2 regions of the Paenibacillus sp. FSL F4-0122 genome follow, and region 1 is predicted to be linked to the other one. Evidence: predicted binding sites of a transcription regulator. Region 1 holds the regulator's gene; the other holds the start of a gene.

Region 1 (3,412 bases):
CAAAAGAGGTGAGCAAATTCACTTTTTTTCCACTAGCTTGTTCATCATTTAAAAGTAAACCGGACAGCTTACCCAGTGCATCGACTTTAAAATCGACGAGGGTTCTAATTTTTGAGTTATTCAAAACTAAACACATCCTTTTCAATTTGCAATCCTGTTAACAATATTCGACATATAATCACCAAACTCCTAGTATGCTAATGAAAAAATACTTACTTATGTAATGACCCCCATTCTGTATATGGTGATTTGGGGGCTGTGACGTCCTCAGCGAATTCAATTCCTTATCGTTACTCGTGTTCCTATAGGGACGATAGCTGCGAGTGTTAACACATCCTCGTTGTACATCCGGATACAGCCGTGGGATACCTCTTTCCCAATGGAGGAAGGATCATTCGTTCCATGAATCCCGTAGTGTGGTTTAGACAGTCCCATCCAAAAGGCACCAAAGGGACCGCCTGGATTGGGTTGTTTGTTAATAATCGTGAATTCTCCCACTGGGGATTGGGTTAACATCTTACCAATGCCGACAGGGAAACCTCTAATCACAATATCATTGTCCAGAAGATATAACATTCGTTGGGTCAGATCTACAATAATTCGGTAATTTGGCATTATGCACAACACTCCTTTCTAATTAGGATATGAGCAGAACGCCTAAACGGTTATTCATAGAAAATGCCCATTTTAGCGAACGAGAACAAATGTTCGTTAGTGGTTGAGAAAGCAAAATACACAGAAAAAAGGCTGTTCCGCATTTGCGGAACAGCCTTTTATGGTAGGAGTGCATACTTAGTGGATATCTCGAAACAATCCGATGACTCTTCCGAGAATAGTTACGCGATTAAGGCGAAGAGGCTCATAAGCTGGATTCTCCGGCTGAAGCCGTATATGATCACGTTCCTTGTAAAAGGTCTTAACGGTTGCTTCATCTTCTTCAGTCATGGCTACAACGATATCTCCGTTGTCCGCTGTTTGTTGTTGGCGAACAATTACATAATCACCATTCATAATGCCAGCATCCACCATACTATCACCCATAACTGACAGCATAAATACTTTGTTGTCACCTACATAGTGAGTAGGAAGTGGGAAGTAGTCCTCGATATTCTCTGTAGCAGTGATAGGTACCCCGGCGGTAACTTTACCTACGACAGGAATCCGTGAGATGGTCTGGGCGAATTGGTGAACATTCTCTGAATCCTCTTGGCCTAGTAATTCTATTGCACGTGGCTTCGTTGGATCTCGACGAATAAGTCCCTTCTTCTCAAGCCGGTCCAAATGACCGTGAACTGTGGAGCTGGAAGCAAGGCCAACAGCTTCTCCAATTTCCCGGACGGAAGGTGGATAACCCTTGCTGCGGACTTCGCTTCGTATAAATTCCAGGATCGCCAGCTGGCGACTTGAAATCTTTGACATTGGAATCAACCCCATATAGTAATGTTTGGGAAAATTATAACATAGAACTACCGTTCGCACAAACATAAGTTCTAACTATTATAAATATTAATCTGCTAGAGTTAAAAAATGGTAGACAAATGATAATAAAATGTACCACTTGAGTCTCTCGAAAAAAAGAGAACAATTGTTCTGAAATAGTATTGAACAAAACACATGTTCGTGTTATTATGAATTCGAAAGTAAGAACAAGTGTTTGGAGGATGATAATTATGCTAAAATACAGTACATATCGCAGCATCTACGATAAGGCCCCAGTGGTTGAATCTTTAGGACATAATGACGTTGCCCGTAATTCCGCTAAGGTGAAAGAGATAACGGAACGTTTGCTAGGAGGGATGATTTCGTTGTTCCGTCAGGACTTCTTTATTAAGTTAATATTGATTATCGTGCTAGTATTTTCTGGCCTAACAGTAGTGGGAAGTGTATTTGCAGGATCGACGACTATAATGAAGGAAGAGAAGCGGATTGTGGTTGAACGTGGAGATACACTATGGAGTATTGCCCTTAAGAATAAACCGGCTGATATGAAGACAGTTGTTTATATAGAAGGAATTAAACGTTCAAGTGGGATTAAGAGTAGTCAAATTAACGCTGGAGACATACTTACTTTACCTATTTATTAATTTTCTGAGAACATAATAGAATGACCAGTAGAGCTTGCAGGGAGTAGACCTTGACAAGCTCTTTTTCTCATGGCAGAGTTAGAATTAATTTATAGGGGGAGGGAAAGTATTGAATATTGATGAGTTGGTCGCGCGAATTAACGAATTGGCACGCAAACAGAAGAGCGTAGGCCTTAATCAAGAGGAAGTGGCGGAACGCGCCAAGCTTCGTGAAATTTACCTGGGGAATATCCGCAATAACTTCCGAGCACAATTAAATACTATTGAAGTAGTAGATAACGATGAGCATGAACAAGGTAACAAGGGGCTTTAACATTAGCTCGCTGTTCCTTTTCATAGATATTTCAGGATGACTAGGGGGAACGCACATGGCCCGTTCTTGGGAAAGAATGGTTCAACGCAACACACAGCAAATCAACAAGCAAAGAAAGAAACAAGGCAAGGATACGATTTATGCCTCTAAATCTCCTACCCAGAATGCCGAAGTCTTTAAAGGTCGCAACATTGCATTTCCGGTAGTGTTAGTGATACTTGGCACTATGTTTTGGGTAGTTGGTTCTATTGATCAGGCCAAAGGAAACGGCATGCTGGCTAATTGGTTGGGAGTAGTACTGTACTATTTGCTGGCAGCGCTATTGTTCTTCCGTCGTCCGTACTTGAAGGTGGAAAAAGCAAGACTGTCTACTATTAAATTCAATCGCGAACGCGGGCTTCCAGCTGCAGATATTGAGAAAATCACCCTTTCGCGTGGAGCTGTAGTCATTAAGCACAAAGGGAAACGTACGAAATGGATTTTCACAAGACTTATGAATCGCTATGATACTAATGCGATGAGTACACGATTAGAAGCATTTGCTAAAGCTCACAACATTGAAGTAGTTCACGAATAGAACTAGACCAGTTAAAGGGAGAGGGAGACCTGTAATGCCAATTTCTGCTGTACTATTTGACCTTGATGATACATTGCTGTGGGATGATCGGAGCGTCGAAGAAGCATTTCGTTCTGCTTGTGAAGCCGCCGGGGATACGATTGATCCACAAGAACTAGAAGTTGCAGTTCGTAAGGAAGCAAGTAGCTTGTATGAATCTTATGAGACGTTCCCATTTACAAAGATGATCGGAATTAATCCATATGAAGCACTCTGGGCTAACTTTACGGCAGGTGAACAGCCAGAATTCCGTCAATTGGAGCAGCTTGCACCGGTTTATCGTAAAGAGTCTTGGCGTCGCGGACTTGCAACCTTAGGGGTGGAAGACGAAGCACTAGCTGAGACCTTGGCAACTAAATTCGCAGCAGAGCGCAGAAAACGTCCATACATCTATGAAGA
Region 2 (3,412 bases), 1.4 Mb from region 1:
TGCTGAATCAACCATCTGACGAATAATCCGCTGCTCCATCTATTCTCACCATCCTTTTAAATCTTTTTAAGTTATAGTATGGGGACAATAGTGACATGAACTCAGCGAATGGACATGAAGTTGTAAAATAAGTTGGGACGATATAAGGAACTGCTGAATAATTTCACGGCTCAACAAAAAAAGGAGCTCAGCGGCTCCTCATTACTTTTTTTCTTATCTCGTGTACCTTAAAGGCAATAGCTCAGTGATTTCATATTTAGCTAATCGGTCATCCTCCGATACAATTATCTTGCAGTCTATTCCGTAATCCGCAATTAACTCTCGGCACATGCCGCAGGGAGAGACTACTTTAATCTCTTTTTCCTCGCTGTCTGGATCAGAATGCCTTACCGCAACAATCGTATCAAATTCCTTATAACCTTCGGATATCGCTTTGCCAATCACCATCGCTTCTGCACAGACTGTAATCCTCCCCATGCTGGCTTCCACATGTACCGCTGTAAAAATCTCTCCTGTTTTAGTACGAAGCGCTGCACCCACATGATGACGCCCCCATTCATAACGTCTGGTAATTATATCTTCGGCAGCCGTAATAAGCGTCTGATCCTCAATGGTAATTATGTACTCCATATCCAGTTACGTCCTCCTTTATTTTACCTAATTATATTAAATCGCACTGAATTATGATATAAGATATACTATTTTAAGTGCCAAAAAAGGAGGAGCAGAATTGAAAGTGAAAAAATGGATCTCCAGTCTCATCATTGTTGCATTACTTGCTTTGGCTAGTTACTGGTTTGAACAAAACGGAGAGCCTACAGACCCCTCGTCTCCATCCAATTCGAGTGTTGTTCAGCTAACCTTCCCATCAGACCGCTATCCTGAGACCGCCAAGCATATTCAGGATGCCATTGCGAAAGGTGAATCCGCCACATGTACGATTAACCGAGAGCAGGCTGAAGAGAACCGCAAAGAGTCCTTAAAAGGGATCCCTACTAAAAAGGGATATGACCGGGATGAATGGCCAATGGCTATGTGTGAGGAAGGCGGCGTTGGTGCCGACATTGAATACATAACGCCAAGCGATAACCGCGGGGCAGGAAGCTGGGTTGGCAATCAGCTGGAGAATTATGCAGACGGAACCCGGGTGGAATTTATGTTTAAATAACGATCTGTCTGACCATCCCCAGGCAACAGAATAGCCCCACCTGGCATTCGCCAGACGGGGCTACACTTCACATCAGCTAACTTAGAATAAGCAAGCTTTAGTGATGATAACCAGCAAGATGAAAAGTACCAGGATTGCTCCTGTAGAAGTCCAAGGACTACACACCGGACCTACTGATGCTGGACTTACTACCGGACCTACGTTACAACCACAACCATGTTCCATACCCATTTTCAATTCCTCCTAATGATTAATGACTACAGCACAAGATATGTAAAAAGGAGATAAGCCGTTTGGGCGAATTGGCAAACAAATGCCAAACACCTAATGAATTGAAGGCGGACAGTCGATAAACAGGATATACACAAAGGAGGTGCAATATGGATATAGCTGCATTATCAATGGCAATGAGCCAAGCATCCTTAGCTCAAAATGTTGGGATACAGGTCATGAATATTGCCAAGAATCAGGCTGAAACCCAGAGCCAAACTATGGTGGAAATGCTGGGCAAAAGCGTTGCTCCGAATTTGGGAAAAACACTTGATATTAGTGTGTAATTGCTTTATGCTAAGGGTACATGAGAACTAACGTTCCTATGTATCCTTAGACTTTTTTTACTCTACATAGCCCTTCGGGCTTTTCTTTTGCGCATTTATGCGAACATACGATCCCATTAGTGATTTATTAGTGATTTTAAACGAGGTGAATAAGTTGGAGAACATGAAATCATATTATCAAATGACTGTGCTTGAGAAATGGACGGAGGATTTATACAAGCGATTAAATCTTCATCAGCCTTCGCAAATTTCAATATCGTATATTGCAGAGCGGCTTAATATCTGGGTTCATTATTTAGATGTGAGAAGCAAGAGCATTGAAGCGTCTGCAGGGATGTACAGCCTGTTTATCGACAACCGCCTTCCAGCCAATCTTCAACGGCTAGAGTTTCTTCATGAACTGTGTCATCTACTTCGCCATGGCAGCGATAATCAGACCTTGATGCCAGAGCATTTCACGCGGGCACAGGAGGACGAATCCGAGCGTTTTATCTTGTATGCGGCGATGCCTTACACCATGATCTCCCGCATGACATTGCCTGAGCAACGGGAAGATGCCATCTCCTATCTTGCAGCAGAATTCCAAGTACCTGCCGAGCTGGCCTTACAGCGGATTGATCAGATCCAAAGACGTGTGTTCCAAGGGCAATTATTGGCCGTGATGGGAAGAAACGAAGAACGACTGACACATATTCGCAACGGATCACGGAGATAATAAGCTTAGTTGCAATAGTTCTCTGCATATTCATTTATGGTGGAATTTCTCGTGAGGGGGAACGACATGGAAGCCATTAAAGTAATTGAATTATTACTGACTCATCCGGATTATAATGTAGATGCAGTACACCCCGAAATCCCGGATTTTGTGGGCATTGAGACGATTGAGGTGGATCACGAAACAGGGACCTTCTCCATTTTATTGCAAGAACCCAAAGAAGACTAAAAGAGAATCATTATTCTTCATAAGTTAAAAGGCAGCAAATATAGTATGTCCCGGCAATTCTTCGTTCGCCTACGCCTGGATTACTATCGGTATTTGCTGCCTTTTTGTATTACACAACCCCAAATTAAAAACCATAAAATTTTCATCCCCGGCAGTCTCGGCCTTGCCTGGTTTTCCAGCACCTTAATTCGCTGCTCCAGCTCCAGTATTTTCTCTTCTTCCTGCGTCATATTCTTACCTCCTTTCTTATTTGTACATTTACAAGATATCTATGAATGACATAATAGTCTCTGTATATTATCTTATACTATATACAAATTATCTATATGGAGGGAATTAATGAAGAAAAATACAAAACTAATCTTCATCGTTCTAATCCTTTTAATCTGTGGAATAACATCCTTAGCCCTCCACTCCTTCCGAAATCATATGAACAGAGAAGTCATTCATTATCTAATAGAGACGAGAAATTATAAGAAGGAAGATTTTTATAAAGTATACACCCAGATCGCCAAAGCTCCCCTCGTAAGTACCACGGTGATTTTCGCAGACGAACCCTACGCAAGATACTTTTATCGAAAAGAAAATGGAAGGATCTATCAATACAGCAGGGCTCCCGTTAAAGGTAATGATCCTAGCTATACATATAAACATATCGAAGAGGATCTCCAGTGAAGGAGTCACTCTATTAAAAAGACGCGTTTGTCCAGCAGTCAGCACTTGGTGCTTGGGCAAATGCGTTTT

The links. Region 1 encodes LexA, which represses DNA repair genes until DNA is damaged. Its sites were predicted from a motif close to CGAACATATGTTCG; they were not measured.
Region 2: MHH49_RS17580 (ImmA/IrrE family metallo-endopeptidase) is a predicted target of LexA. The motif match lies at 1,826-1,839, and genes of this name have one in related genera.

The regions. Positions count from the first base shown of each region.
Region 1 is NZ_JBBODI010000001.1:5,512,190-5,515,601, forward strand. It holds gene MHH49_RS24030 (hypothetical protein) at 1-124, opposite strand, end outside; gene MHH49_RS24035 (L,D-transpeptidase) at 277-615, opposite strand; gene lexA (transcriptional repressor LexA) at 793-1,419, opposite strand; gene MHH49_RS24045 (LysM peptidoglycan-binding domain-containing protein) at 1,671-2,084, shown strand; gene MHH49_RS24050 (DUF896 domain-containing protein) at 2,194-2,397, shown strand; gene MHH49_RS24055 (hypothetical protein) at 2,453-2,974, shown strand; gene MHH49_RS24060 (HAD family hydrolase) at 3,009-3,412, shown strand, end outside.
Region 2 is NZ_JBBODI010000001.1:4,077,321-4,080,732, reverse strand. It holds gene MHH49_RS17605 (glycosyl hydrolase) at 1-39, opposite strand, end outside; gene MHH49_RS17600 (cytidine deaminase) at 214-630, opposite strand; gene MHH49_RS17595 (NucA/NucB deoxyribonuclease domain-containing protein) at 737-1,168, shown strand; gene MHH49_RS17590 (hypothetical protein) at 1,250-1,399, opposite strand; gene MHH49_RS17585 (YjfB family protein) at 1,549-1,725, shown strand; gene MHH49_RS17580 (ImmA/IrrE family metallo-endopeptidase) at 1,889-2,440, shown strand; gene MHH49_RS17575 (hypothetical protein) at 2,507-2,668, shown strand; gene MHH49_RS17570 (hypothetical protein) at 2,752-2,898, opposite strand; gene MHH49_RS17565 (hypothetical protein) at 3,008-3,343, shown strand.